DNA from 4 places in the Paenibacillus sp. J22P51 genome. Region 1 is predicted to be linked to each of the others. Evidence: riboswitches for the same ligand, from Rfam matches in the RefSeq annotation. Region 1 holds a riboswitch; each other region holds the start of a gene.
The links. Region 1 has a riboswitch for cyclic di-GMP ahead of AC58QC_RS15920 (response regulator). Riboswitches for the same ligand answer to the same signal wherever they lie in the genome.
Positions count from the first base shown of each region.

Region 2: it holds a riboswitch for cyclic di-GMP, as region 1 does, so the genes downstream of both, AC58QC_RS21095 (methyl-accepting chemotaxis protein) here and AC58QC_RS15920 (response regulator) in region 1, are expected to answer to the same signal.
Region 3: it holds a riboswitch for cyclic di-GMP, as region 1 does, so the genes downstream of both, AC58QC_RS22655 (IPT/TIG domain-containing protein) here and AC58QC_RS15920 (response regulator) in region 1, are expected to answer to the same signal.
Region 4: it holds a riboswitch for cyclic di-GMP, as region 1 does, so the genes downstream of both, AC58QC_RS22260 (PilZ domain-containing protein) here and AC58QC_RS15920 (response regulator) in region 1, are expected to answer to the same signal.

Region 1 is NZ_JCAUAZ010000006.1:269,687-277,681, reverse strand. Features, by position in the region: gene AC58QC_RS15935 (hypothetical protein) at 1-19, opposite strand, end outside; gene AC58QC_RS15930 (CotH kinase family protein) at 168-1,253, shown strand; gene AC58QC_RS15925 (SET domain-containing protein) at 1,282-1,638, shown strand; gene AC58QC_RS15920 (response regulator) at 1,776-2,138, opposite strand; cyclic di-GMP riboswitch class I at 2,241-2,329, opposite strand; gene AC58QC_RS15915 (VOC family protein) at 3,078-3,461, shown strand; gene AC58QC_RS15910 (histidine phosphatase family protein) at 3,501-3,884, shown strand; gene AC58QC_RS15905 (YolD-like family protein) at 4,148-4,465, shown strand; gene AC58QC_RS15900 (hypothetical protein) at 4,484-4,654, shown strand; gene AC58QC_RS15895 (alpha/beta hydrolase family protein) at 4,671-5,147, shown strand; gene AC58QC_RS15890 (NUDIX domain-containing protein) at 5,263-5,763, shown strand; gene AC58QC_RS15885 (isopenicillin N synthase family dioxygenase) at 6,025-6,975, shown strand; gene tlp (small acid-soluble spore protein Tlp) at 7,220-7,441, opposite strand; gene AC58QC_RS15875 (hypothetical protein) at 7,692-7,898, shown strand.
Region 2 is NZ_JCAUAZ010000010.1:187,191-195,185, forward strand. Features, by position in the region: gene AC58QC_RS21070 (GNAT family N-acetyltransferase) at 1-97, shown strand, start outside; gene AC58QC_RS21075 (DinB family protein) at 278-733, shown strand; gene AC58QC_RS21080 (MFS transporter) at 818-2,158, opposite strand; gene AC58QC_RS21085 (autorepressor SdpR family transcription factor) at 2,328-2,606, shown strand; gene AC58QC_RS21090 (SdpI family protein) at 2,603-3,241, shown strand; cyclic di-GMP riboswitch class I at 3,449-3,540, shown strand; gene AC58QC_RS21095 (methyl-accepting chemotaxis protein) at 3,615-5,144, shown strand; gene AC58QC_RS21100 (bile acid:sodium symporter family protein) at 5,160-6,143, opposite strand; gene hflC (protease modulator HflC) at 6,324-7,196, opposite strand; gene hflK (FtsH protease activity modulator HflK) at 7,193-7,995, opposite strand, start outside.
Region 3 is NZ_JCAUAZ010000012.1:99,677-107,671, forward strand. Features, by position in the region: gene fliW (flagellar assembly protein FliW) at 1-341, shown strand, start outside; gene csrA (carbon storage regulator CsrA) at 335-568, shown strand; gene AC58QC_RS22625 (flagellin N-terminal helical domain-containing protein) at 740-1,558, shown strand; gene AC58QC_RS22630 (glycosyltransferase) at 1,617-2,666, shown strand; gene fliD (flagellar filament capping protein FliD) at 2,739-4,571, shown strand; gene AC58QC_RS22640 (flagellar protein FlaG) at 4,589-4,981, shown strand; gene fliS (flagellar export chaperone FliS) at 4,987-5,373, shown strand; gene AC58QC_RS22650 (hypothetical protein) at 5,370-5,744, shown strand; cyclic di-GMP riboswitch class I at 5,922-6,015, shown strand; gene AC58QC_RS22655 (IPT/TIG domain-containing protein) at 6,092-7,995, shown strand, end outside.
Region 4 is NZ_JCAUAZ010000012.1:21,043-28,690, reverse strand. Features, by position in the region: gene AC58QC_RS22290 (manganese efflux pump MntP) at 1-398, opposite strand, end outside; gene AC58QC_RS22285 (L-threonylcarbamoyladenylate synthase) at 463-1,530, opposite strand; gene spoIIR (stage II sporulation protein R) at 1,591-2,388, opposite strand; gene prmC (peptide chain release factor N(5)-glutamine methyltransferase) at 2,542-3,432, opposite strand; gene prfA (peptide chain release factor 1) at 3,432-4,496, opposite strand; gene ychF (redox-regulated ATPase YchF) at 4,530-5,630, opposite strand; gene AC58QC_RS22260 (PilZ domain-containing protein) at 5,709-6,443, opposite strand; cyclic di-GMP riboswitch class I at 6,555-6,641, opposite strand; gene tadA (tRNA adenosine(34) deaminase TadA) at 6,918-7,355, shown strand; tRNA gene AC58QC_RS22250 (tRNA-Arg) at 7,429-7,502, shown strand.

The sequences.
Region 1 (7,995 bases):
ATATTTGAGTATCTCCCATAGTGACACCCCATTCGTAAAATTCCTTGAAAATCCAGGTGCTGTATTTTATGTAAAGCGCTTTTTATTTGTTCTAGTCTTAAGTCTAGATTTATTATCAACACCACTTACTTCCTCATATGATATAAAAAAAGCAAGGGAATGATTTAATGGAACATACTGCTATTCCTACTTATCGTATAACAATTGAGCCGAAAGATCTTAAGGTATTAAATAACGATGTATGGAAAGATGACCCTGTTCCTTCCAAATTAATTGTAGACAACATTCCTTATGAGATTGGGATTTCATATCGGGGGGATCATACCCGTAAATTTCGAAAAAAATCCTATAGCATCGACTTTAGGTCATATAAAGAAGAATTTGCTGGGCGTGAGATACACTTAAATGCGGAATACCGAGATCCATCCTTATTACGCAACAAGCTTTCTTTTGATTTTTTCCAGAGCATTGGATGTATTGCTCCAAATAGTAAGCATGTATTTTTAGAATTGAATGGGGAAAAAAAGGGGATTTATCTAGAACTTGAATCAGTGGATGAATTTTTTTTACGAAAAAGAGAACTACCGCAAGGTCCTATTTATTATGCCACGATCTACCATGCAAATTTTTCTTTATTAACACCGAAGCAAAATCCAAAACCTTCACTCCTATCTGGATATTTTCAAAAAATGGGTAGTGAGAAGGATAATCAAGATTTAGAAAGGTTTATTATGAAAATAAATACAATTAACCGAGACCAATTTGGTGAAGCGATAAAAAAGGATATGGATATCAACAATTATTTATTGTGGTTATGCGGAGCAGTTTGTACCCAAAACTACGATGGGTTTATTCATAACTATTCTTTATTTCGAAATGAAGAGACGGGATTATATCAGATGATCCCTTGGGATTATGATGCAACTTGGGGACGAAATTGGAATGGTGAAATAATGGAATATTTTGCTGTTCCAATTGAAGGCTATAATACACTCACTGCACGCCTTTTGGATGTAATGGAAATAAGGCAGCAATACCGTCGTATGATGGAAGAAGTTTTAGAAACGAAATTTACGGTTAAAGCTATAGAACCTATGGTGACAAATCTCCATAAGCAATTAAACCCCTATATTTCTTTGGATCCATTTAAAAAGGAATCCATTGCGCTATTTAATAGTGAGCCGGAATTAATCCTACGCTTCATTGAAAAACGCAACGGCTATCTTCGAAAGCATCTAAAGGATCTTGCATAAAGGAGGGAGTACGCTGAAAAAAATTGAAATGAAAAATACAGGGAAATATGGTAGAGGAGTTTTTGCAACCGAAAATTTTAAAAAAGGTGACTTAATTGAGTCAGCTCCGATTATTGTTGTCTCCAAAGACGAATGGGAAGAAATGAGGGAAAGCATTCTCAAAAACTATGTTTTCCGTTGGGGAGAGGATAAAGCTATAGTTCTAGGATACGGTGTTTTATATAATCACTCTTTTTCACCAAATGGGAGATATTTATCGAATAAAAATAATTTAACCATGGACTTCTATGCCTATAAAGATATTAAAGCGGGTGAAGAGATATTGATTAATTACAATGGAGACCCTAAGGACCAATCTTCATTGTGGTTTAAGGTTATCGATTAATACAAAGTGAAACAGATAGTTTAGTCTTACAAGAAAGGGTCATCCCGCAAAGGATGGCCCTAAATTTTGCCGTTACAGACAGCGCGGTGAACCGTATGTTAGATGTCAGTATAACTAAAGTATCCTTTTTGTCGACCTCATAAAGTTAGTAACTTTTGTACTGCATCTGCTATCCTGTCTTTATCAAAAGGCTTCACAATAAAATCGTTAGCACCTAAGGAAATAGCCTCAATAACAAAAGATTGTTGCCCCATCGCTGATACCATGATTATCTTTGAATCACTTGCGTATTTTTTAATTTCCTTTAAAGCAGTAATACCGTCCATCTGTGGCATTGTAATATCCAACGTAACAAGATCTGGGGAATGTTGAAGAAACATAGATACTGCCTCAAGTCCATTCGATGCTTCAGCAATAATTTCATGACCTAATTCTGTTAAGATGTTCTTTATCATTAATCGCATAAACATAGAATCATCTGCAATCATTAGTCTTGCCATTTAAATTTCACTCCAATGTGTGGGCTTATTTCCCGTTATTATCTATGAACATAAAAATATCCCCTTATAAAGAACAAAGGGGATTGTATCTCTCTCCCTGGGTTCGGTAACTGGCAAGCGTAGCGAAATATCTCGCCTTAGCCCCTTTAGCTTTGCGTCACTAATTTTCATTAGTTTTGCCCTTATCGTACAGAAGAACTAATATCATGTTACTAAAAATTATAACACCTCTATTACTAGTAATAAAGTCCTATATTTAGAGGAAGCGATTATTAACGTTTTAATAACATAAGTCCAAGCCAATATAATAGCCAATTCATATACTGTTACTATCTTGTGATCAAGAGGGTGATAGGGATGGGATTAATATTTAATCGAAATGTTAGAGTTACTTTTTTCTCGGGTTTTAACTTTACTGGAAGAAGTCTAACATTTAGAAGAGGCGTGGCAGTTTCAAATCTGGGATTATTCGGTTTTAACAACATCATCTCCAGTTTTCGGCTAAGAAATGTTTTTTTTCCTAGTCAAGTTACGTTAGTACTGTTTTCAGGGCGCAACTTTACAGGGAATTTTCGGATTTTCCGTGGCAGCCAGAACATTTCAGACTTACGAGCTTTCAACTTTAACAATGTAACCTCGTCGTTTATTCTAGTTGGATTCCGGATAACAACTTCTCAGATTCGTAGCCTTCAACGCACAGGCAGTATGCCAAGCGGCATTTCCGAATTATAGGCTAAAGGGACGCTGAAAAGCGCCCTTTTTTCTTGAAATTTTTTTTTGATTCAAACCTAATAAAAAAAATGTTGCATATAACTACAAAAGAATTTAATATAGTAAAAATTACCATTGGAGTTATGTCAGGTGAGTGACGTTATGGTTCCCCGCATTATTGGGATGGGCGGTTGGGTGAGAGATTATTTAAAAAAAGGAGCTAAACATATGATCGAATTTGAATGTATACATCATGTAAGTATAGCTGTGAGAGACTTAGAAAAAGCTAGGGGATTTTATTCAGAGGTTCTTAAATTACAAGAAATCGAACGTCCACCTTTTAAATCCAAAGGTATATGGTATGCAATTGGGAAACAGCAGCTTCATCTATTAGAACATCCAGAAGCTGAAACATTACGTAGAAGTGGAATTGATTCTGTTGATGGTCATTTTGCTGTTTGGGTTAAAAGCTACAAAAACACAATACAATGGCTTGAAGAATCTGGCATTCCATACGAAGCTAGACCTCAAAGTGTTGCAGGGTTTGCCCAAATATATATTCTTGATGTGGACTGCAATATTATTGAATTTGATGCTGCATATGACTCATAAATAAAAAACGAAGAAGGATAGCTACTTGTGGTGATGTGAGTGGCGTTCCGTAGACGATTCTCCCTCACTGGAGATGAATCGGTTAAAACAGCTGAAATACTTTCAAGAGCCCTTAGTAAAGATCTTGTAATCGATCACAGACTTGTCGAGCAAAACTATGGGGTATATGAAGGAACTTATCGCGACAATGAAAATTTTAAAGAAGCAAAAAGACATTTCCCAAATAAGCTTTCTGGTGGGGAGTCAATTTTAATGGGTAGAACCGCTGCGGAAAGATTCGGTATTATATTTCAGTACATAGAAGCTCAAGCTACTCAGCTTTCGAAAGAGGAACAGAGATCTGCTTCGCGGTCGTTGTTGAAAATTAGGTTGCAAATCCCTCATTTGCCAGAATGGCAGTTGGGGGATCTTTATTGTTTTTAGTACTTGCATGGCGAATACGTGTTCGGTATATAATAACTAATACGAACGTACGTTTTGTTATGGCGGTGGGAAATTTGAGTGTTATAGAGATGGAGGAGCTGAAGATAGATAAAGACAAAATCAACCACGAATGCAGTCGGTATTCATGTAGAATACAAAGTCCGAGGAAATATTTACTTGGCAACGGACAGGGCCGGTAAAATTGGGGGGGCATTATAGATGAGTAAAAACTAGAACTGAATGGTCTATGGGAATCAAGTCGGATGATGCTTCCTCAACATAAAGAGTCCGCAATCAGGGGTCAGAAAGAAAAGCAATACATTCAGCGACAAGCACTCGATGAGCAAGAAATTCATTTCATCTCTGCTACACTTAGCCAATCCCAAATTTACAAAAGAACTGTACAACTCACCATTTATGACAAATACCAGTCACGTACTGTTTCGGGTGTAGTGACGCGCTGCAAGCATGGAGAATTTCGTTTGGACACCGTTGATCCGTGCAGCGGGTTAGAGGATTGGGATTGGATCAGATTTCAAGATGTATTGAAAGCGGAGCTAAGTAAAGAATGGACAGAATGATTAGGGGGAATTTGGATAATGAGGATGGGGTTATCATGTAACGATGAAAATGGTTCAATTCTGTATCAAGCGGAAGTTGAACTTATACAAAGCAATCATTCAAGTTATGCTGAGGCATTTCGAATTCTCTACAAAAGCGATGGACTCAAAGTAGTCGGTTTTATTGTAAAACCTAAAGGGGCAAGATAGGTTTGGCGGTGATGATATTAATGATGTAATCAATCTAATCAAAGTTGCTGATCAATTACCTTATATAGATACAACGAGGAAAGTAATGATAGGACAGTCCAGAGGTGGATTGATGACATACTTAGCAATTAAGAAAAAGTTAGATCTTAAAGGGGCAGTCATTTTAAGTGGTATTACTAATTTGAACGATCTTTATAAAAGCCGTGGAGAATTTATGAAAGATATTCTTGAACGTTTAGTTGGAGACCCTATTATTAACGAGGATGAATACATAAAACGCTCACCTATTAATTGGGTTGATGAAATAAATATTCCGCTCCTAATAATTCATGGAGCCAATGACATGGATGTCCCAGTGCAGCAAGTAAGGGAATTTGTTCAAAAATTAAACGAATTAAACAAGAACTTTAAGTATGTGGAATACCCCGAAACAGATCATCTCCTTAATAACAAATTGGAAGAAATTAAGGGGGAAATCATTCGTTTTTTTTAGTAACCAATTATAATCATATCAATATTGGAACGAATTCATCTAAAATCAATTATGTTATTAATAGGATCCAAACATTATCATAATCTCATCCATAATAATCCAAAGGGTGAGAAAATTGAGCGTTAACTGGCATGAGTCTTATTTAGGCAAAGTTCGCAAAGTTATTGGTACACAAAAGATTATCGTTAACTCAGTACGGGCGATCCTACTTAATGATCTTGGCCAAGCCTTGTTTATAAAGCGTCGCGGCGATAAACAGTGGGGTATGCCTGCAGGGGCCATGGAATTAGATGAATCAGTATTTGATGCCCTAAAGCGAGAAGTTAAAGAAGAGACGGGACTTAACGTTCATAAGGCTACATTAATAGCAATTTACTCTTCCCCTACAACACAAACATTCACAGACCGATGGGGGAATGAACATCATGTGATAGAATATTTATTTAGAGTGGATCAGTGGAATGGAGTGCTTGAAAAAGTGACAGATGAAAGCGTAGACGCTGATTTTTTCCCATTAGATATTCTACCTGAAACATCAAGTGAGCATTTTGCAAATCATCACAAAAGAGTATTTAGGGATTTTGAAAATTTTGATGGAGAATTAATATTGGAATAGTAATCGCAATGCGCTAACACAGAACGAGAGTTAAGAAATTGTTACATGATTGAAATCTTATATTCATCTTGCATTACTCATTCGGGATTATAATAAAACTCGACCCCCTTTAAAATATAAACTTAGACCCTCAGCCCGTTGCTGTAGGTCTCTTTTTGATTTTAAACTATATAGTGCAGATTAATTATTTTGATTTTTTCACAATATAAGATATAATAATTAAGCAAATTGAAAGCGATTTCAATACAGGAGGTAATGTATATGACAGCGTCTTATATTCGTACATTAAATTTGAAGGATTTTACTTATGGAAACACAGAGCAACGCAAGGCATTCGCTGAAGCAGTCGGTGCAGGATTAAAAGAAACAGGGTTTATTATTCTAGAAGGACATGGTGTGAACCCCGATCTCATTGATAAAAACTACGAGCTTTGGGAAAGGTTCTTCGGTTTAGACGTAGAAACTAAGAAAAAATATGAAGGCGTTAAGGGTGGAGCACGCGGGTATACAGGTTTTGGTAAAGAACATGCAAAAAATCGTACAGTTGGTGATTTAAAAGAATTTTATCACATTGGTCAAGAACTGCCATTAGGACATCCAATGTCACTCGATTATTCCGCTAACATTTGGCCGGAAGAAGTATCTGAGCTTCGTAAAGATGGCATTAGCTTTTACAAAGAATTGGAACGTGTTGCCCGCAACATGCTTGAAGCATTAGCACTACATATGGATTTGCGTCCAAGCTTTTTCACTGAAATGATCACAGATGGTAACAGCATTCTTCGTGCCATCCACTATCCGCCACTAGATGAATCTATGGATAAAAATGCAATCCGAGCTGCCGAGCACGAAGATATTAACTTGATTACATTGTTGGTTGAGTCTACTGCGTCAGGTCTCGAATTATTAACTCGTGAAGGAGAATGGATGCCGGTTATCGCGAAAAAAGGACAAATTATCGTCGACGCAGGTGATATGTTGTCACGAATTACAAACGAAGTGATTCCTGCTACTACGCACCGAGTGGTAAACCCAGTTGGTTCGAACACATCCCGTTACTCGATGCCATTCTTCGTGCATCCTTACAGTAATTTCATACTGGAAACTATTCCTGTCTGTATATCGGACAACAATCCGGAAAAGTATCCTCCAATTACAGCCGGGAACTTCTTGTATGAGCGTTTAGTTGAGATTGGATTAATCAAAAAATAAGTCAGACTAGAAATGACCGCCACAGCATTTGATTGTGGCGGTCATTTTTTTGAGGGGAGTATGAGTCTTTCTAATGATGAAGATCCATAGTCCGTTATGATGGCTCACTACCCATTGGGTAACTTCCCCGAACAAGGAAGGACTTTTCAACGTATTGAAAACACCCCATAGCAGATTTTGGTTGAACCAGAATGGTTCTCCGATATCACTACTAAGGGGGCTATTCAACAAGTGGGAAATTCTGTTATTCTTGTGCGTTGGATTCGTCTTGTTTCTCAGCGATAAATCCTTTGATGCTCTCTTTGCGGCGAGCATTTTTGGATTCGATGCTCTCTTTGTCTACAGCAGAAATTTCATCCGCATGTTCATCCAAATAATCCTCAGCTTCATTTAGATTGGCCATTGTATTATCGATGGCATTCTGAATACGGGCTGGGTTATCTTCGCGATTGTCTGGCTTAGCCATGGTTAGTAGTTCCCTCCCTTTGTGTCGTTAGATTGACATCCTGTTATATGATTTCAAATGATCAATCAGATTATTCATTCAAACAAAAAAACGACTACGCCGTCCTTCTAGGACGACGAGAGCGTTTATTAGAAATATAGCCAATATATTGTGAGACATATAAAGTCCCTATTGACCCTAACACTGAGGTCAGGGTTTATAATGAGATAATCTCGAGCAGAAATCTACTAGAAAGGAAATTAGATACGTAATGAATATTACTCCACAAGAAGAAAACATGATTAAGGCTCTTCGTGAGGCTGCATTACCCCCTTTATTTGTGCTCATACGAATTAGAAATGATATTTCAAATGACACTTTAAATGTTGAAGAGTACCGAAGAGAAGACGTCGTAAAAACATTAGAAAAATACATCGGACCACTATGGAAAGACTATCATGAGAGGAAGAAATCATAACTATACAGTGGCTGCAATCCCGCACCACTTAGATTGATATTAAGCTCTAACGATGTACAGTTTGGCAGATAGCCCAGTAGAATTCAAAGCGTAAAGC
Region 2 (7,995 bases), on a different contig from region 1:
GAAAGAAGGTCAGATTCGGGATGCCGCATGGCTGAACGATCATTATATCGACCTGATTGTGTATGGTATGCTGAAGCGTGAGTGGAAGAAGGGTTGATCTGTCGAAGAAAAAAGCAGGTTGCATAGGCAACCTGCTGTCAACTGTCCGGGGAGAGAGAGATCCCTCCGCTTTGTTAAGCAGCGCATTGTGCGGAAGTGTCAAAAAGTGTATCCAAGTGTCATTTAAGCTACAATCAAAATACAACAAACATTAATTCATCCAGGAGGTTTGAGAAAGATGAGAGATTCATTTGTTTTCGATTTGGTAGACAAACATCGCGGACGGATGCTGCAGTTGGTTGAAGGATGCCCTGCGGATAAACGCAGCGTTATTCCTGCTGGCTTTAATAATCATGTACACTGGCATATTGGTCATATCCTGACGGTGAGCGAACGAATTATATTCGGTATTTCTGAGCAACCGACAGTGCTTCCTGCCAGTTATATGGGGTTTTTCGGCAATGGCACTAAACCAGCGGATTGGAAAGAAGAACCGCCTGCTTGGGACGTCATTGTGGCACAGTTGAAGGAGCAGGCTGAACGGATTCGTGCGAGTTTGACGGATAAGCTGGCTGTACCGGTCAAAGAGAACTTTTTCAAAGCAAAAACGATTGATGAACTGATCCTCTCGAGTATTCTACATGAGGTTAATCACGAGGGCATGATTGCCTCGATGCTGAAAGTATTAAAATAACAGGGCTTCGTATTCGAAAAAGGCACCTTCACCCCGAGATGGGGAACGAAGGTGCCTTTATTCATACGGAACGTGTTTTCGTTTTTATTTGGCTGCTGCGCTATCCTCGATACCTACCCGCATCTCTGAGAGCCTGTACCACAGAAGCATTCCGAGTGAACAAAGCCCGACGACGAATAACAAACCATAAACATGCTTGTACGAATGTAGGAGCGACGTATTCCGCTGGATTTCAAGTAGAATGCCGCATAACGCTACCGACATGGATCCTCCAAAAAACTGGATCAGCTGCATAAGTCCCATGCCAGAGCCAATTAAATGCTTCGGCAGGATGCGTGAAGTCTCATTATTTAACGATGCGATTGTCGCGGAAAATGCAGGCGAGAAACAAAGATAACCGAACATTACGACAAACGGTGAAGCACCAAGCAATGACGAGAATGCGATCATCACCAGAGATAAAACCCCGTGGCCGATGAGTAGAAATCGCAGATTGCCGAACCGATCAATCCAGCGGCCGACGAAGCGGGTTAGGAACGCGGACAGAATCGCTCCTGGTGCAATCGTTAAACCGATGATCATAGCGGACTGATGGAACACCTTGGCGAGAACGAGTGGCATTAGAAATAGATTCCCAAGGTTCAGAACCAAGATGCAGAACCCGATTACTACAAGCTTACGAAACGCTGGATTCGCAAGTAATAAGGGGTTTATGAACGTGTTACTTGATCGTCTCAGGTGCCAAACATGTACACCAATGGAAATGGCACTGATGGCAAGCCACACGCCAGAAATCTGCGTGACCGCGAGTAGCAAGGTCGCGGCATTGACTACCGTCAATAGCGCCCCTAGCATGTCAAATCGGAACGGTACAGGCTGTTCTTTGGGAAGCAAGCGTAAGAGAAGGGGAAGAATGACTAAGACTAGACAGGTAATGGCGAACAACCCATTCCAGCCAAAGTATTCACTTATCAAGCCGCCAACGATTGGGCCGAGCCCGAAGGCCATTGCGCTGCCCGCAGAAATCATGGCAATCGCGGAACCTCTTCGTTCAATCGGGATATAACGGCTGGCGAGAACTAATCCAAGACCGGCCATCACCCCTGCGCCTGCGGATTGGAGAATACGTGCCGCCAGCAGGGTGTGGAACTCCCTTGCGAACAGTCCGAATATCGAAGAAAGTCCAAGCACAACTAGCCCTACGGTGAGGAGTTTACGTATCTGTACCACATCCGAAAGTCTACTGTATATAACCGTAGATAAGGCATAGCCAATAGAATAGCTGGAAATGACCCAAGACCCGAGATCCGCCGTGATGCTGAGATCTTGAATAATACTGGGAATGGAAACGTTGAACATCGTCGTATTCATAACAACAATGAACAAGCCAATCGTCCAAACGGGCATTACAATTTTATCGTTCATGTGGATCCATCCTGTCTGACGTGAGAAGTACGATGATTTCTTTATTATAAACCTACATAGTCTAATAACCAAAACAGATTAAGGCACATGCCAATTGACAGGCGGAAGAAATGGAGGTAATATCTTATTATATATTTAGATAAATATCTAAATAAGGAGGATCGGCCATATGAATGAGGCATTTAAAGCGCTAGCGGACCCGACTCGTCGTGAAATTCTACAGCTGCTGCGGGAAAAAAGTATGAATGCTGGAGATATAGCTGATCATTTCAAGATTAGTAAGCCGAGCATATCGCATCATTTGAACCTGCTTAAACAGGCGGGACTTGTACTTGATGAACGTCAGGGACAACATATTATGTATACCTTGCATACTACCGTTGTTGAAGACGTCATTGGATGGATGTTTAACATCCTTAACAAAAAAGATGAGGAGGAACAGTTATGAAGAAATGGAGGGAGATTTTATTAGTTGTGATTAGCCTTTCCCCAGCGATAGGGGGCTTGGTTCTGTATAATCGTCTTCCGGACACGATGGCGAGCCATTTTGACATGAATAATGAAGTGAACGGAACGATGAGCAAAGAAATGTTGCTTCTCATGCTGGTGTTACTGGGTTTGCTGCCGCTATTCATGCGGGTGATGAGATCCATCGATCCGAAGAAAGCGAATTTCGAGAAATTTCCTGCGGCTTTTGAGGTGACGCGGTTCGGGGTTACCATCCTTTTAGCTGTCGTAGGTTGGGCGGTCATTTGCTTTAATTTGGGCTACAGCTTGGATTTTCAGAAAATCACCATGATTTCGCTAGGCGTGTTGTTTGCCGTTATGGGGAACTTTTTGACGCAGGTGAAGCCCAATTATACGTTTGGCATTCGGACGCCGTGGACACTCGCCAATGAAGAAGTTTGGAGAAAAACGCATCGTTTGGGCGGTCCGCTTATGTTGATTGGCGGAGTTGTATCTTTTATCGCTGCGTTCTTAATGACCTCCGTCGCGATCATCGTCTTCATAGCAGCAATAGCAATCAGTTCCTTAACTCCAGTCATCTACTCCTATGTATTGTTTAATCGTCTTAAGAAGTAAATAGGCTCTATGTAGGCTGCCAGCGAATCGTTGAGCAGTCTTTTTCACATGTGGTCAATAATTTTCGCTAATCGACAAAATCTTACAAAAATCGCTATGTACACATGTGGGCTTGCTACCTATAATTAGCAATAGGAATTGTGCCTTTAGTCGGGTGTCTGAAGTAGTAGATGGACGAATGAATGGTTCTTATTTTGAATATTAACCTAATAGAAAAGGCAAATCAGTTGGAAACGCTGAGACGCAAAGCCATGGCCTAAAGCATCCATAATGTATGCTACGGTTGACAGGTTACCGAGTTAGATGGGAGCATCCTTCATTCGGGATGGTCCTTTTTCTTTTATCATTAACATTTTCTAGGGGGAAGCTTGTCGTGAAAGCAAAAAAACGTGTCATGCAATTCATTGTCATCGGAACATTGATCTTGGCTTTACTGGTACATGGCTTATCGAGCTTTATTCATGGGTCCATGGACCATGACGCAATGGTTATACTTTCTCCCACTGCTTCTGTCCTACTTCAATGGCTATTTTGGTTGCCCATTGCGCTTGTCAGTCTGAGTGTTATTTTGTATGGATTACATAAAGATCATGCTTGGATACCATTCCTTCACGCTTTGTCACTTACCTTTAGCAGTTTCTCAATTATTGCCGGGGGGAAAGGCATGGTTGAGTACCACTTTTCGATCTTCATGGTGCTGGCCATTCTTATGTACTATGACAACATTAAGCTGCTATTGCTCAGTACCGTGTTATTTGCAGCGCAGCATCTATTGGGATATTTATTCTTTCCAGAGCTGGTGTATGGGGTAAAAGTCTATGCGTTTTCAATGGTTGCCATCCACTTGGTGTTCGTGATTCTATTTATCGGTGCAGTTATTTACCAAATCGTCTCGAATCGCAAAAACACGCAAGCCTTCGAATTAGCCCAAAACGATAAACTGCAGCAAACCGTCAAAGACATTATTGAACGTCTCTCCGATACGTCGCAGGAAGTACGGATGAATTCAAATGGACTGTCAACACAGTCCTCCGAACTGAATCGCTTAACCTCAGAAGTCGTTCAAACCATGAACAAGGTGGAGCAAGCGGCGATCAATCAAGAACAAGGGGTGGAAGTCAGCAGAAATGCCGTTACCGAAATGTTAAAAGATACTTCCCTCATCGCAGAGAACTCGTCGAATGTCTCTGAAATCTCTAACCAGGCTGCACAGGAAGCTGAGAAAGGCAATGAATTGATCCAATTGGCTGTTCATCAAATGCAATCGATGAATAGCACAATTCACACGACAGCCGAAAAGGTGAAAGTGCTGGGTGAACGCTCCGAAGAAATTAATCAAATTGTTAACTTGATTACAGATATCGCCTCGCGTACGAACCTGCTTGCCCTGAATGCAGCCATCGAGGCTGCTCGCGCAGGAGAGCACGGGAAAGGCTTCACGATCGTTGCCAGTGAGGTCCGTAAACTTGCTGAACAAACGAGTACCTCTGCCAAACAGATCGCGGATCTCATTCAGGATGTTCAATCCAATAATCAGGCATCTATCGATTCTATGGATCGTGTGATTGTGACCTTCGAACATGGTAACGATGCTGTCGTTGCTGCGGGTCGTGCTTTTGAACATATTTTAAAAGCCGTTCATTCTATTGCCTTACAAATGCGTGATATTCAAGGGGCATCCCAGCATGTGTCCGCAAGTACACAGCAATTCAGCGTGACAATGGAGGAAATTTCGCATCTATCTACACAGCTAGCGATGAACGTGAAATCCGTAAGTAAACGGACGGACCAGCAGGATCAGCTCATTTGCAAAACGTCGCAGCTGGCGGAGTTGCTAGGTGGTCTGAGTGATAAATTAAATGACATTATGAAGACGACAGAGCAGTCATTCTCCCAAACCTAGAGTTCGACAATCCATTTACATCTGTTTAACGCTATTAACTTTTAAGCAGGGTGTATCGCTTTTCAACGCATATTTCCGATTCAGCAGAAAGCCGAAGAGGGAAGCAAGCGATTGCTGGAACAGCATGCCAAGCACGACAGGAATCGCAACGGGTGGCGGGAAATAAGCTACAGCGAGTACCGCGCCCGCACTAATATTACGCATACCACTGTTAAAAGTAAGGGCGACCACGACATCTTGTTCCCAACGGAACAGCCTAGCGACAAGCCAACCGATCATGTAGCCCAGTGAGGCTACGATGAGCACAAATGCTGCCAACCCGAGTAATTTAGCATCGAAGTCTCGTAAATACGGAGCAATGACAGAGCTATTAATCGCGACGACGATGCCCATGAATATTTTAGAAAAAGGACCTAGACGGCCTCCCCACTGCTCCTTAATTTTCCCCCGCGTCCATTGATTCAGCAGCATCCCGATGAGTGAAGGAACGACGATCATGAAGAAAAGGCCTTTCATCATGGCCAAAGTATCGAGATGCACTTTGGTGCCTACCAATAGGGAAAGTGTATACGGTACGACGAACGGTGAAAGGATCGTATCCATCAGAATGATCGAAAGCGTCAGCACAATATTGCCTCGATAAATCGCCACCCACACGAAGCTTGTAATCCCAGTTGGAATGGCTGCGGCCAAAATAAGTCCCGTAATGGTCAGCGGTTCGTGACTATAAACAGCATGTCCGAGACCTAGTGCGATAAGCGGCATCCCGACATGTAGAATAAATAAGGTGGCAAGGAGCGGCAGCGGTTGAACGACAACCTTGATGAACTCTTTGAAGCTGGAGGAGATACTCCCCGAGAAGGTCATAAAGGCGAATAACCATGGTGATAGATAGGTAAACCCAGATAAGTGACTCCCGAGCAGAACCCCGATAAGGACACTGATGGGTGTGATGAGCGGCAAAATCCTTTCTAATTGACGATTCAACTGAGGCAGCATCTAGGTGAACATCCTTTCGTGACCAGTTCAGAACGGGTGCAGTAGTAAGCCGATTTGATTATGATCTTACAATTGTAGCAGATCAATAAACATAAGATAAGAGTCGATTGGACGAAGGTTAATGACATGAATAAAAAAGCATGCCATCCCGAGATGAGCATGCTTTGAAAAGTCACTTATTTATTTACCAAGTAAAATTTTCGTGTAAGGGGAATCAATAGGCAGCATAATGACCGGCTCCCCTTTGAAGGAGACTAAGTAACTATCCAGTGTACGATAGAAATTGTAAAAGGCAGGGTCCTTGCCGTAAGCAGTGTTATAAATTTGAGCGGCTTCCTGCTCACCTGCGGCCACAATTTTCTTCGCATCCGCTTGGGCCTGAGCGATCAACTCGCTTGCCTGTCTGTCAGCCTTGGAGGTGATTTTCTTCGACTCTTCATCCCCCTCGGACAAGTACTTCGCCGCAATGGATTGACGGTCGGAGATCATCCTTTTATACACGCTTTGCTTGTTTGAATCAGGCAGATCAGTACGCTTGATGCGCACATCGACGATTTGGATGCCGTAGTTATCGCGTTCCATCAACTCGGAAACTTCCTTCGTAATCTCATCGTTCAGGTTACCACGCTGCGTATTTTCGCTAATGATATCGCTGTAATTGATTTCCGATAATTTCCTTCTAACCGTGTTATACACAGCGGCATCAATGCGTTCTTCCCCGCCTGTGATCGATTGAATCGTGCGCAGGAACTGCTGAGCATCATCAATTCGCCATACCGTATAGTTATCAACTTCGATTGGTTTTTTATCTTTTGTCAAAATGGAAGTAGGCTTGCTGTCATATACCATTTGATATTTAGGCAGCGTGCGAACCGATTCTATGAATGGGATTTTAAAATGAATGCCTGGCTCGGTTTGGATCCGAACAGCTTCACCGAACTTGAGAACGACGCGGTACTGCCCTTCCTTGACAATAAAAATAGAGATCAGGAAGAAAAAGACGAGAACGACACCAATGATGGATCTAAAAATCCATTTGCCTTGTAAGGTCATTTCGCAGTTCCTCCTTGCGTCTGGCCGGTTGCAGCAGCAGGTGTGCGCAGCAGCTCATTAATTGGTAAATATTTGACCGTTTCGCCAGTGCTGTCACTGATGAAAATTTTGGCATTCGGCAATATTTTCTCTAACGTCTCGATGATAAGCCTGCTTTCCGTAACCGATTTATTATTGGCATACTCCGCATAAAGGGCGTTAAACTTCGCAACATCCCCCTGCGCATTCAAAATACGTGATTTCTTCTGTGCCTCGGCATTCTCAATAAGTGCTTGAGCGTTGCCTCGCTCCCTAGGAAGGATATCATTTTCGTATTTGGTCGCGACGTTAATCTTCGTGTTTTTCTCTTCGCGTGCGTTGGTGACATCTTTAAAAGCATTTTGCACATCGCCCGCTGGCGGCTCGATATCTTGGAACTTCAAATCGACAATATGGATGCCTGTTTGATATTTGGTCTGCATCTCGATCAGCCGTTCTTTAACCTTGCCTTGGACCTCTGTTTTTCCTTCTGTAATGGCAAAGTCGAGCGCCGTAGCGCCGATAACTGAACGAATCGCTGCACTTGCGGAGTTGCGAAGGAACTGTTCGGCATTATCAATGTTGTACAAGTAGTTACGCATGTCACTGATATTCCACTCCACAACGGCATCAGCGGATAAAATATTTTCATCCCCCGTAATCATCATCGCTTCTTCTTCGACGGGTGTGATTTTACCATTGGCTTCACGGAAGCCGATTTGGATACGCTGTGTCTTTTTGGCAGGCAGTACAATCACCTGTTGGATCGGGAATGGGAGTT
Region 3 (7,995 bases), on a different contig from region 1:
CAAATGGACCTTTTGCATATTTAAAGAGTATAGAAGAAAAGAGTATCGGTTTTGTTGTAGCCGATCCATTTACTTTTTTCAAAGAATATAGTTTTGAATTGGATGAAAAAGATAAGGCGTGGTTGCACATAAATACTCATGAGGAAGTTCTTGTGTTAGGGATTATTACCTTGAAAGATCCCTTTGAAAAATCAACAATGAATTTGGTGGCGCCGCTTGTTATTAATATTAATCATCTTGCAGGAAGTCAAATTGTGCATGCACCATCTAAAGGATATAGTACCCAAACACCTTTATTTCCAAAATTAAACGAGAAAGGAATTGAAGGTGAATCATGTTAATTCTTACAAGAAAAATTGGCCAGTCTATTCTAATAGGTGAAAATGTTGAAGTCTTCATCACATCTATAGAGGGGGATCAAGTGAAAATAGGTATAAAAGCTCCTAACGAGACAAGGATATTTCGTAAGGAAGTGTTTGAGGCAATTCAGCAGAGCAATAAACAAGCGATTACAAGGCTGCCGAATATCGAGAACATGAGAAAAATGATGAATTTAGAAGAGATTTAGGGTAGATAAACCTATTGCCTATATTAAAATGATAAAAAAATTATAAAAATAGTGAAAAAGAACTAATTAGCTATAAACTTTCTCCAGAGTTCAGCCGATAATATAAAAGTAAGGTCAAAGACCTAAATAATCCACATGGATGTGGAATACAAATTCAAGGAGGAATAACAAATGATTATCAATCACAACATGAATGCAATGAACTCGCACCGCAACCTGCAACTGAACAATATTCAACAAGGTAAATCCAGTGAGAAACTATCGTCTGGTTACCGCATCAACCGTGCAGCTGACGATGCAGCAGGTCTTTCCATCTCCGAAAAAATGCGCGCGCAAATCAAATCCTTAGGTCAAGCACAACGTAATTCTCAAGATGGTATTTCACTTGTACAAACAGCTGAGGGTGCAATGAGTGAAGTTTCTGATATGCTTGGTCGCATGAAAGAATTAGCAGTTCAAGCAAACAACGCTACTTACAATGCTTCTGACGTAGCTGCTATGGACAAGGAATATCAGGCTTTGAAAGGTGCAATCGATGGTGTTGCTACAACAACTAAATTTAACGGAATTACTCTGTTAGATGGTTCCACTACAGCTCCACTCACAATTCAAATTGGCGATTCAGTTGCTGATGTAGCTGCTATCGACTTAACAAACACTGATATTACATCCGGTGCTGCAGCTCTAAATCTTGGAACACTCTCAGCTGCATCTTCTGGTGCACAATTAGGGGCAATTGATACTGCTATTGGTAAAGTTAACGGCTTCCGTTCAGATCTTGGTGCATTCCAAAATCGCTTAGAGCATGTATTTAATAACCTGGGTACAACAGCAGAGAACTTGCAGGGTGCAGAATCCCGTATCCGTGATACAGATATGGCGAAAGAAATGATGAGCTACACGAAGTTCAACATTCTTCAACAAGCAGCAACTGCAATGTTGGCTCAAGCAAACCAAGCCCCTCAAGGTGTTCTTCAATTGCTTCGTTAATTTGCAAACTAGAAAAAAGCCCATGTATTTGGGCTTTTTTCGTTATATAGGGGGAACTATGAAAGTTAGCGTTTGTATGATTGTGCGTGATGAGGAAGCGAATATCGGAAATGCTTTAAGTAGTATCCCAGAGTCTTACGAGAAGATAGTAGTGGATACGGGGTCAATAGATCAAACTGTTAAAATTGCTTTGGAGCTAGGTGCAAAAGTAAGTCATTATACCTGGAACCACGATTTTTCAGCTGCAAGAAATGCATCTATTACTCAAGCCAATGGAGATTACATCCTTGTCTTAGATGCTGATGAAAAGCTTGCCGAAGATGCAGAGAGACAGATTAATAAATTTGTATCAGAATATCCCATTCATGCTGGTACAGTTATTATAAATAATATACAGGCCCAAGAGGTCACTAGACATAGGATGGTTAGGTTTTTCCCAAATAACTCCCAGTTTTTTTTTCGTGGAAAGGTACATGAACAAGTATACTGTAATGATGTGGTAGCTGATTTCATGGACACAAAAGTGAAAATAATTCATTCTGGTTATCACTCAGACCAGTATGATAATAAAGATAAGTTCAAAAGATATTTGGAAGTTTATAATGAACATTTAATAAAATTCCCAAATGACGGTTACATGCTCTATCAATTAGGTAAATTATATTTTTCTAAACATCATTTTCAACAGGCTCGTGAAGTATTTTATAAGTCGTTGAGCCAAAATGAAGAATCAATGCTATATTTCCCGGTTCTACTTGTATCTTTGGGATATGTGCTTAAGCATTTGGGACAAAGCGCGGAAGCTGAAAAGTTATTGCTAGCTTACTTTAACGTGTACAGAAATTACCCTGATTTGCCATTTTTACTTGGATTACTTGCAATGGATACAGGGAAAATAGAAAGCATCGAAAGTAATTTCAAGAAAGCTCTAGAAATTGGAGAAACAGATAAATATACATCAGTTGATGGTGTCGGGTCTTATAAGGCGGCCTTCAATTTGGGGATTTATTACGAACTGACAGGCAATCTAAATCTAGCTAGGAGTTATTATGAGATTTCCGCTAAATATGAATATAGGGAGGCTCAAGTAAGATTATTAAAAATATAAAAAAATTACTATAATTCGAGAGATAAATGGTCGATATAATAGTATATAGAAATAAATTGGAGGTAATGGGATATGCCGATGAGAATTAGTGGTATGGGCTCGGGTATGGACATCGACAAAATTGTCGGTGATTTAATGAAGGCAGAAAAAATGCCACGGGAAAAGTTGAATCAAAAAAAACAAGTACTTAGCTGGCAAACAGACATGTACAGAGAAGTTAACTCAAAACTTGCCAGTTTTAGAGATTTTTTAAGTGGAATGAGATTTTCAAGTGCCTTAAACCAATCTCAAGCAGCATCTTCAAATCCATCTCAAGTATCGGTAACGGCGAGTAATATTGCCAACCCAATATCACACACGATTGCTGTAAATGAATTAGCATCTGGCGCAATCAAGAATAGTACTCCAGGAGGAGTTTCTAACCCAGCGCTCATTGGGAATTCTTTAGCTGCTAGTATTAACATTACAAGTGGCGGAGCAACCCCTAATGATTCCATTAATGTAACTTTGAATGGAGTAACACAAACCATTAAGCTTACAGCGGGTACTTATGATAACAGCCAATTAACAACTGAGGTTCAAAAACAGTTGGATAATGCTTTTGGTGCAAATAAAATTAACGCTAGCCTTAATGGGGGCAAGCTGGAAATTGTACCGAATGGGTCAAGTGGAAGCCTACCGCAAGTAGTCATAGGTGCGGTATCTGGAAACAGTGGCATAACGGACTTGGGGTTTGTTGATCAACAATCTTATAAAATTAATGTAAAAGCTCAGTTAAAGGACATTGCTTCCAAGTTCTCGACTCCACTTACTATAACTCCAGCAGGTTCGACATTTGATTTTAAAGTAAATGGTCAAGTAATATCATACACGGATACAGACACACTCAGCTCAATTATTTCAAGAGTGAACAGTTCCGCAGCCAATGTAAATATGAGCTATGATTCAATTAGTGATTCATTTACATTTAGTAGTAAAACAGTAGGTGCAACCGCACAGGTTGATCTTCAATCTGGAAGTGGTAATTTTCTCAGCTCTATAAAAATGAATTCAACGATAGTATCGGGTAAAGATGCTGATGTAACAATTGATGGAGTACCATCCAAACGAGATTCTAACAGCTTTACATTAGATGGGGTCACTTACTCTTTAAATAGCAAGACAACATCAGATGTAACAGTTTCTGTTACAAAAGATAATGATGCTATTCTGAGTAAAATTAAAGATTTTGTGACTCAGTATAATGATATGATTGGTTTCATTAATCAAAGATTAAGCGATACAAAAGTAAAAGGTTATGATCCATTAACTGATGAGCAAAAGAGTAGTATGAAGGATACTGATATTACTTTATGGGAAAATAAGGCGAAGGCAGGTCTTTTGCATAATGATACGATATTATCAAAAACCGCGAGTAATTTCCGCTCATTATTAACCGAAACGGTACAAAATATTCCTACAGCATATAATGCACTATATAAAGTTGGTATAACTACGGTTTCTCCTGCAGCAGCTTATAATCCTATTGATGCAGGTAAAATAAAACTCGATGAAACCAAATTAAAACAAGCATTATCACAAGATCCAACTAGTGTAATTAACCTTTTTACTAACCAATCATCGAACGATGTTTTGGATGAAAAAGGAATTGCACAAGCATTATATGAACAAGTAAACAACAGTCTGAGCGACCTAGTCAAGAAAGCTGGACGCGTCGGTGGAATTTCAACAGACATAAGTACCGATTTAGGGAAAAGGCTTTATGACATGCAGAATAGTATTAGTACTTTTGATCGTAAATTAAGCAGTAAAGAAGATTACTACTATAAAAGATTTACCGCTATGGATCAGGCTGTTGCTAATGGAAACAGTCAAATGTCATGGTTGTCTCAGCAATTCAAATAATATAGGGGGTATTACAGATGAACATAAATTCTATCTCAGCTAAAGGAAGTGTTACTCAAACAATAACTGATGTGGTTACAAAGGCATATAAGAGTGATACTATCCAAGAAGGTAATCATTCAAGTTCAGTTGATTCTTCCTCCTATGTTGAGTTAAGGCATAAAAAAAGTTATGAGTTGTCCATTGCTGATGAGGCAGTTATCAAAGCGATTAATAAAGCCAATCAATCAATTATGGGTGTAGAAAAGAAATTTCAGTACAGTATTCATAAGCAAACTGGGGATATAGTGGTAAAAGTTCTCAATGCGGAGACTAATGAGGTAATTAGAGAGGTGCCACCAGAGAAATTCCTGGATTTAATGGACAAGTTACAGGAGATTAGTGGCGCTATTTTTGATGAGAGGGGATAACAACAATGAATAAAGCACAGAATCTTTACATTAATACTCAGGTTAATACTGCCCAACCAGGAGAACTTACTTTGATGCTCTATAATGGTTGCTTAAAATTTATGAAGCAGGCTCTTGATGGGATGAATAAAAAGGATTATGAGCTAAAAAATAGTAATCTCACTCGAGCTCAAGATATTATTAATGAACTCTTAATTACACTAAACATGAATTATGAGATTTCGAAGCAATTATCAGCGTTATACAACTATATTAAAGAAAAATTAATCTATGCAAATGTTCAATTGGATGTTGAAAGTCTTCAAATATGTATAGATTTTATTCAAGAACTAAGGGATACATGGTCTGAAGCTCTGAAGGTTATTAAGTCGAATAACAAGGTAACCGTATGATCCAGATTCAAAGCGCACCTGATTCCTTGTTCGTTACATTGAAGCACTCTATAGAAAAAGTTTTGGAGCTAGATTTAGGAATGGATGATTCAATAGAACAGCTAAATAATTTGCAAATAGAGCAAAATGAGCTTCGAGAGAAAATAGACAAACTTAACTTTCATTATAGTAAGTCAAATTCTTCGCAAGAATTAATAGCAGTAGTTAAAGAATGCATTGATCTGCAAGCCCGATTAAATGAGAAGATGAATAGCTACAAATTGGAGTTGGCCCGCAACATTAAACATATTGAAAATGGTCATAAGGCACGGAATGGCTATCGATTATTACCTACACAGATAGATGGTTATTTTATAGATAAACATAATTAACAAATGAGAAAACCGGTAGGTATTCCCATCTTTTTTAAAGGATTGGAAAGGCTTTCTGGAATAAATATTAGGGAATGCGACCCAAACTTTTGTCATAACTTAATAAAATAACTGTTCTACCGGTGTGTTATTTATGGTAATATTTACTTATGTAATCGCTTGATTTCTACAAAATAACAGCATATTTGGCAAACCTATAGAGATATAGGGACGCAAAGCCATGGGTCTTGAATAGTCAGAATAGACTACTCATGATCGCCAGGTTGCAAACTGTTTGAATGTTTCTTCAAGCAATAGCAATCTGCTATTGTTTTTTTTATTTCTAGTATAAAAGGGGAGGAAGAACAATGAAAAGAATTCACAAGAATTTTTTGCTTACAATGGTCTTAATTTTAGCTTTTAGCGGATTTTCTGTTCCGCTCACATCAAAAGCCAATGCTGCAGTGAATGATTATGTAACGGTTTCAAAAAGTGTTAACCCGACTACCATTACTACCGAGCAAGAAGCCGAAGTTACATTAAATATTAAGGGGACACCGCCAGCTAACATAATTATGCCCAATGATGTCATTCTGATTATTGATAAATCTGGTAGTATGGGTACTAGTTATGGTAACGGTGTTACCAAGATGAGCGCCGCTAAAGATGCAGCAAAAGGCTTTATTGATCTTATGGATCTAACAAAGCATGAGGTTGGCATAGTGGATTTTAGTTCAGAAGGTGTAACAGGCACGTTTCCACTAACAACTGATGCAGCTGCTGCAAAAAGCTACATTAACACCTTATCTGCTAATGGAGCTACAGCAACTGGTTATTCAATTGATCAAGCCATAGCGTTGCTTTCCAACCATCGTCCTGATGCGCAGCCAGTCATTGTTATCATGACTGATGGCGAAGCTACTCTGCCTAGTCAAAATCCATATGAGTATGCATTACAGAATGCGCAGCTTGCAAAAGACGCAGGTATTGTATTTTACACAATTGCTTTGCTATCGCCTACTGATAATCCAGATACCAGTGGTCCTAATATTTTATTAAAACAAATGTCTACAACAGAACAGCATCATCACTTTGTTCTTGGTACAACAGGATTATCGGAGATTTACACCAATATCGTAAAAGAGATTGGTGTAGCAAGTGCATATAATGTTGTTGTTACCGATACTGTTTCTTCTGATTTTGATATTGTACCGGGTTCCTACGATAACAATATCCCAAAACCAACAGTATCAGGAAATACATTAACTTGGAATTTTCAAGAGTTAAAAAATAATGATCTTGTTTTTAAATATAAGATCAAACCTAAGGATCCTAATAAAGCAGGAACACTTTCAGTATCCACTTCCACATCGAACATTACTTACAACGACTACGCCGGTGCAAATCGTTCTAAGTTAATACCTAATACTTACATAAATGTAACTTTTCCAGCTCCAACAATTACATCAATAGTAAATGATAATGGAAGTCCTGTAGGAGGAGAAACAGTCACAATAAACGGTTCTAAGTTTAGACCAGGTGCTACTGTTACTTTTGGTTATACTGATGCATTAAATGTTAATGTTGTGAGTAGCGATCAGATTACTGTAACTGTTCCAGGAGGAGCTCAAGGAACAGTTACAGTAACAGTTACCAATCCAGACAGCCAAAAAACAACTACAAATTATCAATATAAAGCGGATCCTGTTGTTACATTAATACAGCCCAATAATGGGCCTTTAGATGGTGGAAATCTTGTAGCGTTCACTGGGAAATACTTCATGAGTGGCATAACCGTAAAATTCGGTGGCGTTGCCGCTCAGACTTTCTTGAATGCTAGCTCAACTTATCTGAAAGTGTATGCCCCTGCTTCTACTACGGAAGGTCCAGTTGATATTTCCCTTGAAAACCCAGATGGAACAAATTTAACGATATCAGGCGGTTATACCTATAACGCACCTCCGATAGTTAAGTTAGAAATCAATTCGGTTAGCCCGAATACAGGTCTAGTTTCTGGTGGAGACGGTGTTAATATTATAGGGACGAAAATCGAAAATGGTGCGAAAGTTTATTTTGGCAATGACGAAGCGCCCATCGCTACTTATTACTCAAGTGAAAAAATCAAAGTAACTTCACCTCAGGTTGCAAATGCAGGAGCTGTAGATGTAAAAATTGTAAATCCAGATAATACAACTGCGACATTGGCTAATGGATTTACATATAATGCTTTGCCCGTAGTACCTGCTCCGAGTATTTCAAATATCTCACCTAA
Region 4 (7,648 bases), on a different contig from region 1:
GCAAACATCCCCAGAGAAACGCCTACAGAGAACGAATCTATACTAACACTGAGGGCGAAAATGATAAGCCCCCATAACGTCCGATGATCGAATGCCGTTGCTTCTTCCCCGCGTATCGAGCTATACACCATATGCGCGCCGAGCAAAATAAGTAAACATCCACCTGCAGCCGTCGCAACGTTTCCCAGAAGGAGGGAGACATACTGTCCCATAAACATGCCCATAAGTGGCATGAGCACGTGAAAAATGCCGATCACAATGCTAATTTTCAAAATATCCAACAAACGAATGCCCTTCATTCCTATGCCAATTCCTAACGAAAAAGCATCTAGGCCCAAAGCAATCGCCATTATTCCAATTGTCATGAGTTGCCCAACTTGTACCCCAGATGCGAGCATAGCACGATCCCCCTTGTCCACGATTCTTTCTCAAGATATGCGGACAAACTGGGAATCATGCTAATTAGAGGCGGATCCGCTCATGACCAGCTGCTTTCAACAGTCGGTTCATTATCGCGCTGCCAATACCTGAATCTGGAATACCTTCAGCAACAATATAGCTAATGCCTTTCTGATCAAAAGCCCGCAGAGCGGCATATAGCTCCCGAGCTATCGTATCCGGCTCAGATAAAGAGCCGCACGCGAGAACGAGATCTGCCCGATATCCCTGTACTCTTTCTTCAAAAGTGAGAATACCCGTCGATTCCCCCCGTGACTTCGCGGCATCAATATCGCGTTGAATCCAAGTCGAGACTTCCTGTTCGTCATCTCCTTGCACAATGTGCATGAAGCCCTTCGGTGCATAATGCGCATACTTCATTCCCGGTGCGCGAGGCGTATCCGCAGCTTCTACCTCTGTCGGCTCAGCCACATGAATACGCATGTCTGGCAAAACCGCTTGCAGCTTTTCCGCAGTCACCCCACCCGGCCTCAGCACATGTAACTCGCCGTCTACAAGCTGTATGACCGTGGACTCGACGCCAACACCTGTTGCACCACCGTCTACAATTCCGCCAATTTTGCCATCCAAATCATCACGAACATGCGATGCCAGCGTCGGGCTCGGTCTACCCGAGCTATTCGCGCTTGGCGCTGCAATAGGAAGTCCCGCTTCACGCAGCAGCTTAAGGGCAACTGGATGATCCGGTATTCGGATACCAACGGTTTGCAGACCAGCCGTAACTAACGGCGAAAGGCTACCTGCAGTAACAGGTAGCACAATGGTTAATGGCCCGGGCCAGAAAGCCTTCATAAGCGCTTGATGATGGGTTGTCACACAATCTGGCTGAACAAGGCTTGGGAGCTGCTTCGCATCAGCTATATGTACAATCAGAGGATTGTCGGAAGGTCTCCCCTTTGCAGCGAAAATCTGCTTAACCGCTGCGGTATTGGTCGCATCCGCACCAAGTCCGTACACCGTTTCGGTCGGGAACGCGACTGTATCGCCCTGCTGCAAGAGGCTCGCCGCCTCTGCTATATCCTGCGCTATCGCGCGCTCTTCTCCTTGATTCACGTTCCAGTAGATTGTCACAATCACTCTCATCCTTACTTATATGTAATAAAATTTATATGCCTGATCACACAGCATCTATTAGCTGAACCACGAAAAAATAGCTTTAAACATTTCCCAGATAAAAAACTTCACTTTCGGTTGAGTTGGCTCTTCGGTCGTGGAAGCTGAAGCTGCTACTACTTCAACTTTAGCGTCTTTCTTTGCCACTTTCTCAGTCGATGCAGATTTATCTTTACTTGCGACTTCGTCTTTCTTTTTAGCAGATGACGTTTCACCAACTTTAGCCTTATCTTCATTAACCGGCTTCTTTTCCTTACCGTTCTCATCCGTTGTTTTGGCCACGACTGCAGCCGAAGCAACGGCTTCACCGGATACAGAATCTACAAAGCATAATGGCGGAAACAGCACACACCACCAGTTCTGGCCTTCACCAGAACCAATCACAACACGCAAAGCTTCATAATCCCCTGCTGGGTAAACGTCATTTCCGTACATTTTCGTTGGGAAAGGAACAACACCAAGCTCAACCGTATATGGATAGCTATAGCCGCGTTCTTCAATCATTTGGCCGACAAGCTCATGAAATTCAGGCAAATGCGCATTCACGACTGCTCTCGCCTCGTCCAAAGAATGTGGCCCAACGACCCACTCCGCCATACGAGCAATAATCGCATCACGAATCTCGCGTTTCATAGCCTGGTCCTGCGCTGAATCCGAATTTGCTAGAATACGCAAACGAATGGATTCTTCGGGTATAGTAGGCGAAATAACCGCCGCGTTCGTACGATTGGATTCCCAACACATAATCATAAGTATAAGTGCAAAAACAATGAATAATAGGCTCTTAACTGAGTGGCGCTCCGTTCTCTTAACCATGGAGAGTAGCCCCTTTCCCGTCATCTACTAGCCAGTATGGACAATAGTGGGTGGGGCTAAACCTATGAATCTATGATTTTTTTGCAAAATGATAGAGTTGGTTCGCCGAGAAAACAGGCGGAAAGAAAGCAGCCGATCCTGGAAGGCAATCGGCTACTCGGAAGAGCGGATCGCGATCACGTGGCGATCGATTCCTTGGAGATCCTGCACGAAGCGGATCTCCGTCCAGCTAGCTGCGACGCGCAGCAAGGCCGCAACCGCCTCCGCCTGCCCGATGCCCACCTCGAACCCGACCACGGTCGGGATTCGCGGCAGCCGGTGCAGCTGCGAAATCATACGGCGGTACAGGTCGAGTCCCTCGACACCGCCGAACAGTGCTGTGTGCGGCTCGAATAGCCGCACCTCGGGCATCAGCGCCGGCAGGTCGCTATCCGGAATATATGGTGGGTTCGACACCAGTATATCCGGCGCGAGCCCGCGCTCAATATAAGGCTCGAGGAGGTCGCCCTCGAGCCACGAGATCCGCGCAGCCACGTCGTGGCGCTGCGCGTTCTTTAAAGCCATCTCCAGCGCTGCCGCGGAGATGTCGCTGGCCGCCACGCGCCACGCAGGGCGCGCGTGCGCGATCGTCACCGGGATGATGCCGCTCCCGGTGCCCACATCCGCAAGCAGCGGAGCGCCTTGCGGGAACAGACGCGAGCCCTCGTGGAGCAACGCCTCCACGAGCAGCTCGGTTTCCGGCCGGGGGATCAGCACCGCCGGGCCGACTTCAAACGGAAGGCCGAAGAAATCCTGCTCACCGGTGATGTACTGCACCGGTTCGCCTGCGGCCTTCCTTGCAACCAGCTGGTCCCACGTGGCGACCAGCTCTTCAGGCATCTGTTCCTGCCACCAACGGAACAGCAATTCGGTCCGACTGCAGCCACCCAAGAGGTGCTGCAGCAGCAGTTCCGCGCAAGAAGAAGCCTCTGCGACGCCTTGCTCTGCTAAAAAAGAAGAAGCCTTCACAAAGGCTTCTCTCACACTCATGTTTGCAGTCGTCATTACATAGCCTCTAACGCGTCGGATTGTGCAGCAATCGTTAATGCTGACACAATTTCCGCCATATCGCCGTTTAACACGGTTTCCAAACGGTGCAACGTCAAACCGATACGGTGGTCGGTAATCCGGCTTTGCGGGAAGTTGTAAGTGCGAATACGCTCTGAACGGTCGCCAGTTCCGACTTTGGTTTTACGCTCGCCGGCATATTTCGCTTCTTCTTCTTCACGCAATTTATCTGAAATCCGCGTACGAAGTACGCGAAGCGCTGACTCTTTGTTAGAGTTCTGCGATTTACCATCCTGACAAGTTGCTACGATACCCGTTGGTACGTGCGTTACACGCACAGCAGATTTCGTTGTATTAACGGACTGACCGCCCGCTCCACTGGAACAGAACGTGTCTACGCGAATGTCCGCATCGTGGATCACGATTTCCACATCTTCTGCCTCCGGCATAACAACAACCGTCGACGTGGATGTGTGGATCCGTCCACCGGATTCCGTTACTGGAATACGTTGAACACGGTGCGCACCGCTCTCAAACTTGAGCTTGCTATAAGCACCTTTACCCGTAATCATGAAAATAATTTCTTTGAATCCGCCCAAATCATTCACGGACGCGTCCAAAATCTCCGTTCTCCATCCTTGACTATCCGCATAACGCGTATACATCCGGTAGAGATCGCCTGCAAACAGTGCAGCTTCATCGCCGCCTGCCGCTCCGCGAATCTCCACGATGACGTTCTTGTCGTCATTCGGGTCTTTTGGCATCATCAGGATGCGAAGATGTTCTTCCAGTTTAGCGGATTGCTCGCTAAGCTCTTCGATCTCCATTTTAACCATTTCGCGCATCTCATCATCCAGCTTCTCATTCTGCATCACTTTCGCATCAGCTAGCTGCTCGCTCACGCTCTTATACTCATTATAAGCATCATAAGCTTCCTGAAGATCAGATTGCTCTTTGGAATACTCTCTTAGTTTCTGCGTATCACTCGTTACATCCGGGTCACACAATAACTCGCTTAGTTTCTCATAGCGGTCCACAATGGACTGAAGTCGATCCAACATAGGGGATCACTCCTTTCTTGTTTTTATTGTTAATTAAACATTGAAGCGGAAATGCATAACATCGCCGTCATTAACCACGTACTCTTTACCTTCAAGGCGTACTTGGCCTTTTTCTTTCGCACCAGCCATGGATCCAGCAGCAGCCAAATCGTTATAAGAAACAACCTCTGCACGAATAAATCCACGTTCGAAATCCGTATGAATGACGCCAGCCGCTTGAGGAGCCTTCGTTCCTTTACGGATCGTCCATGCTCTAACTTCTTGAACACCAGCTGTGAAATACGTATACAAGCCTAGCTTTCTATACGCTGCTTTAATCAATCTATTCAAGCCGGACTCTTGAAGTCCCAACTCTTCCAGAAACATGGCTTTTTCTTCGTCTTCCAGCTCAGCGATTTCGGATTCAACCTTCGCACTAATGGAAACGACTTCGTTGTTTTCTTTCTCAGCGAATTCCTTCACAATTTTAACGTATGCATTGTCGTCCGCAGTTGCAACTTCATCTTCACTCACGTTTGCCGCGTAGAGCACTGGCTTCATCGTCAGCAAATGTAGATCGCGAACTAGAAGACGCTCGTCATCTGTTAAATCCAAGCTGCGTGCTGGCATATCATTATATAAGGCTTCTTTGATACGTTCCAAACACTCAACTTCAGCTACTACTTTCTTGTCGCCGCCTTTGAGGTTTTTGCGTGAACGCTCGATCTTTTTATCAACCGACTCAATGTCTGCCAAAATCAATTCAAGATTAATCGTCTCGATGTCACCAATCGGATCGACTTTCCCAGAAACGTGAGTAATATTATCATCCTCAAAACAACGTACAACATGCACAATCGCATCGACTTCACGGATGTGTGCTAGAAATTTATTACCAAGGCCCTCGCCTTTGCTCGCACCCTTAACCAAACCCGCAATGTCAACGAATTCGAAGGCCGTCGGAACGATGCTCTTAGGCACAACGATTTCCACCAGCTTCTGCAATCTCTCGTCTGGTACTTCTACTACCCCAACATTCGGATCGATCGTACAGAACGGATAATTCGCAGATTCTGCCCCCGCCTGTGTAATTGCATTAAACAATGTCGATTTTCCTACGTTCGGTAGACCGACGATACCTGCTTTCAAAGCCATTGTCGTTACAACTCCTTAATTTTCGAAAATCATCCTTCTTATTATATAGTACTTGGAGGGCAAAAAAAAGCCTGCAAGCTATTGATTGGCTGCAGTCTTTTTTTCCATTGCTTTTTTGAACTCGTCATCCCGCTTCTGCTCGAAGTAGGTTTCGATCTGATTTCGTAGGATGAACCCGCGCAGCGCATTGCTTTGTTCCTCTGGATAGCTTTCGAAGCTGGCCCCGTAGTAGTAGCTGTCTTCCAGCTTTTCTTTCCGTATAATTTCCAACATGCAAGGCAGCTCGAAACCTAATTCCAACTCGACTTGAAGCAAACACTTCTTATGAAGAATACCATCGATCATGGAATTATCATTGATGGTAAATCCAATTCCATTCATCGAGATATTTTTAATCGATAGTTCAATGGGATTTTCAAGGACATGCAGTTCTTTTTGTTGGATATTCTGAAAACCTATAATCTGACCCGTGTTTTTCACATTCACCCGCGGGAACTCCCGTTTCTCCGAAAACTTCTTCCGATTCTCAGGTGGATTGATCACAATGAGTGAACCAGGTTCTTTCGCTACGACTGTCGTTTGAAGGACGAATAGACCCGACTTGGTATATAACGTCATTTTCGCCTTATCTCCAAGCTGAAAAACATCATATTCGGGCAACTCGATCTCCATGATGTCTCCTTGGGCATAGGTAAGAATACCTGTAGACACGAAATCATCCTTAGACAGAACAGCCTTGCAATCAATTAATACTTCCGCATCGTATCCTTCTTTACTCCCATACCGCTTCAATGCATCCTGCTTCATCGCCATGTGTACCAACACCCTCCTTCTACAAATGGATTCTACAGAACTTCTCCGCACAAAATAGACTGCCCCCACACAAAGGAGCAGCCTATCACCTTAATCAAAAAAGCATCGATTTTCGGTAACCAGGCTGCCATAGTTCATTAGAACCGTAGACCCTCAGCTTTGCGTCCTTGCTTTTCAACAAGTTTGCTATTGTCGAACCCTGCCGTGTCATTGTATGTAAGCTCATCGTTTATGGTCTAAAAGACCCACTGTTATCACCATTATACGTAGCCTAGATATTTCTTTCAACTAAAATCCTTGCATAGGCGATGTTTTTATTGTATGAATGTGTAGTGGATTGAATATCCACAGGTTTATAAGTTATCCACATTGTTATCCACAGCTTGTTAACAACGAATATTTGTTCGATTTTTATGCACATGTGGATAAACTATTATTGCGAGGTGTCCCCCTGTGGATGAACATATCCCCTGGATGAGAGAAGCGATTGGAGAGGCGATGAAAGCCGAAGCCATCCGCGAAGTTCCTATTGGCGCGATCGTCGTCCATCAAGGTCAAATCATTGGCCGCGGCTACAATTTACGTGAAACAACCTTAGATCCCCTCGCGCATGCGGAGATGATCGCGATTAAGCAAGCGAGCGAGCATTTGCAGGCTTGGCGCCTGTTGGACTGCCAGCTTTATGTAACTCTGGAGCCTTGTCCGATGTGTGCAGGAGCGATTGTGCAAGCGCGTATTCCGCAGGTCATTTACGGTACGGTGGATCCGAAGGCCGGCTGTGCGGGGACGTTGATGAACTTGCTGCAGGAAGACCGGTTCAATCACCGTGTCGATGTGGTGAGTGGCGTTCTGCAAGAGGAGTGTTCGACGATGCTGACGCAATTTTTCCGAAAATTGCGCGGGAAAATGTAATTAGTGAAACCTCCCCCATTGGGCTAAAATGGTTGCAGTTAGAAATCATCTCATGGTAGAATGACGATACTATGCGCCCGTAGCTCAGCAGGATAGAGCAACAGTTTCCTAAACTGTAGGTCGTACGTTCGAATCGTATCGGGCGCGTAAAAGTACCTTTAAACCTTGATAATTCAAGGTTTTTTTGTTTTTTTAGGGGATAAATTCCTTCTGATGATAAACAACAGTCTATACCTAGAATATATGTAGACTGTTGTTCTAAGTCTAATGAGACTGTTGGTATGCCTAGCCAA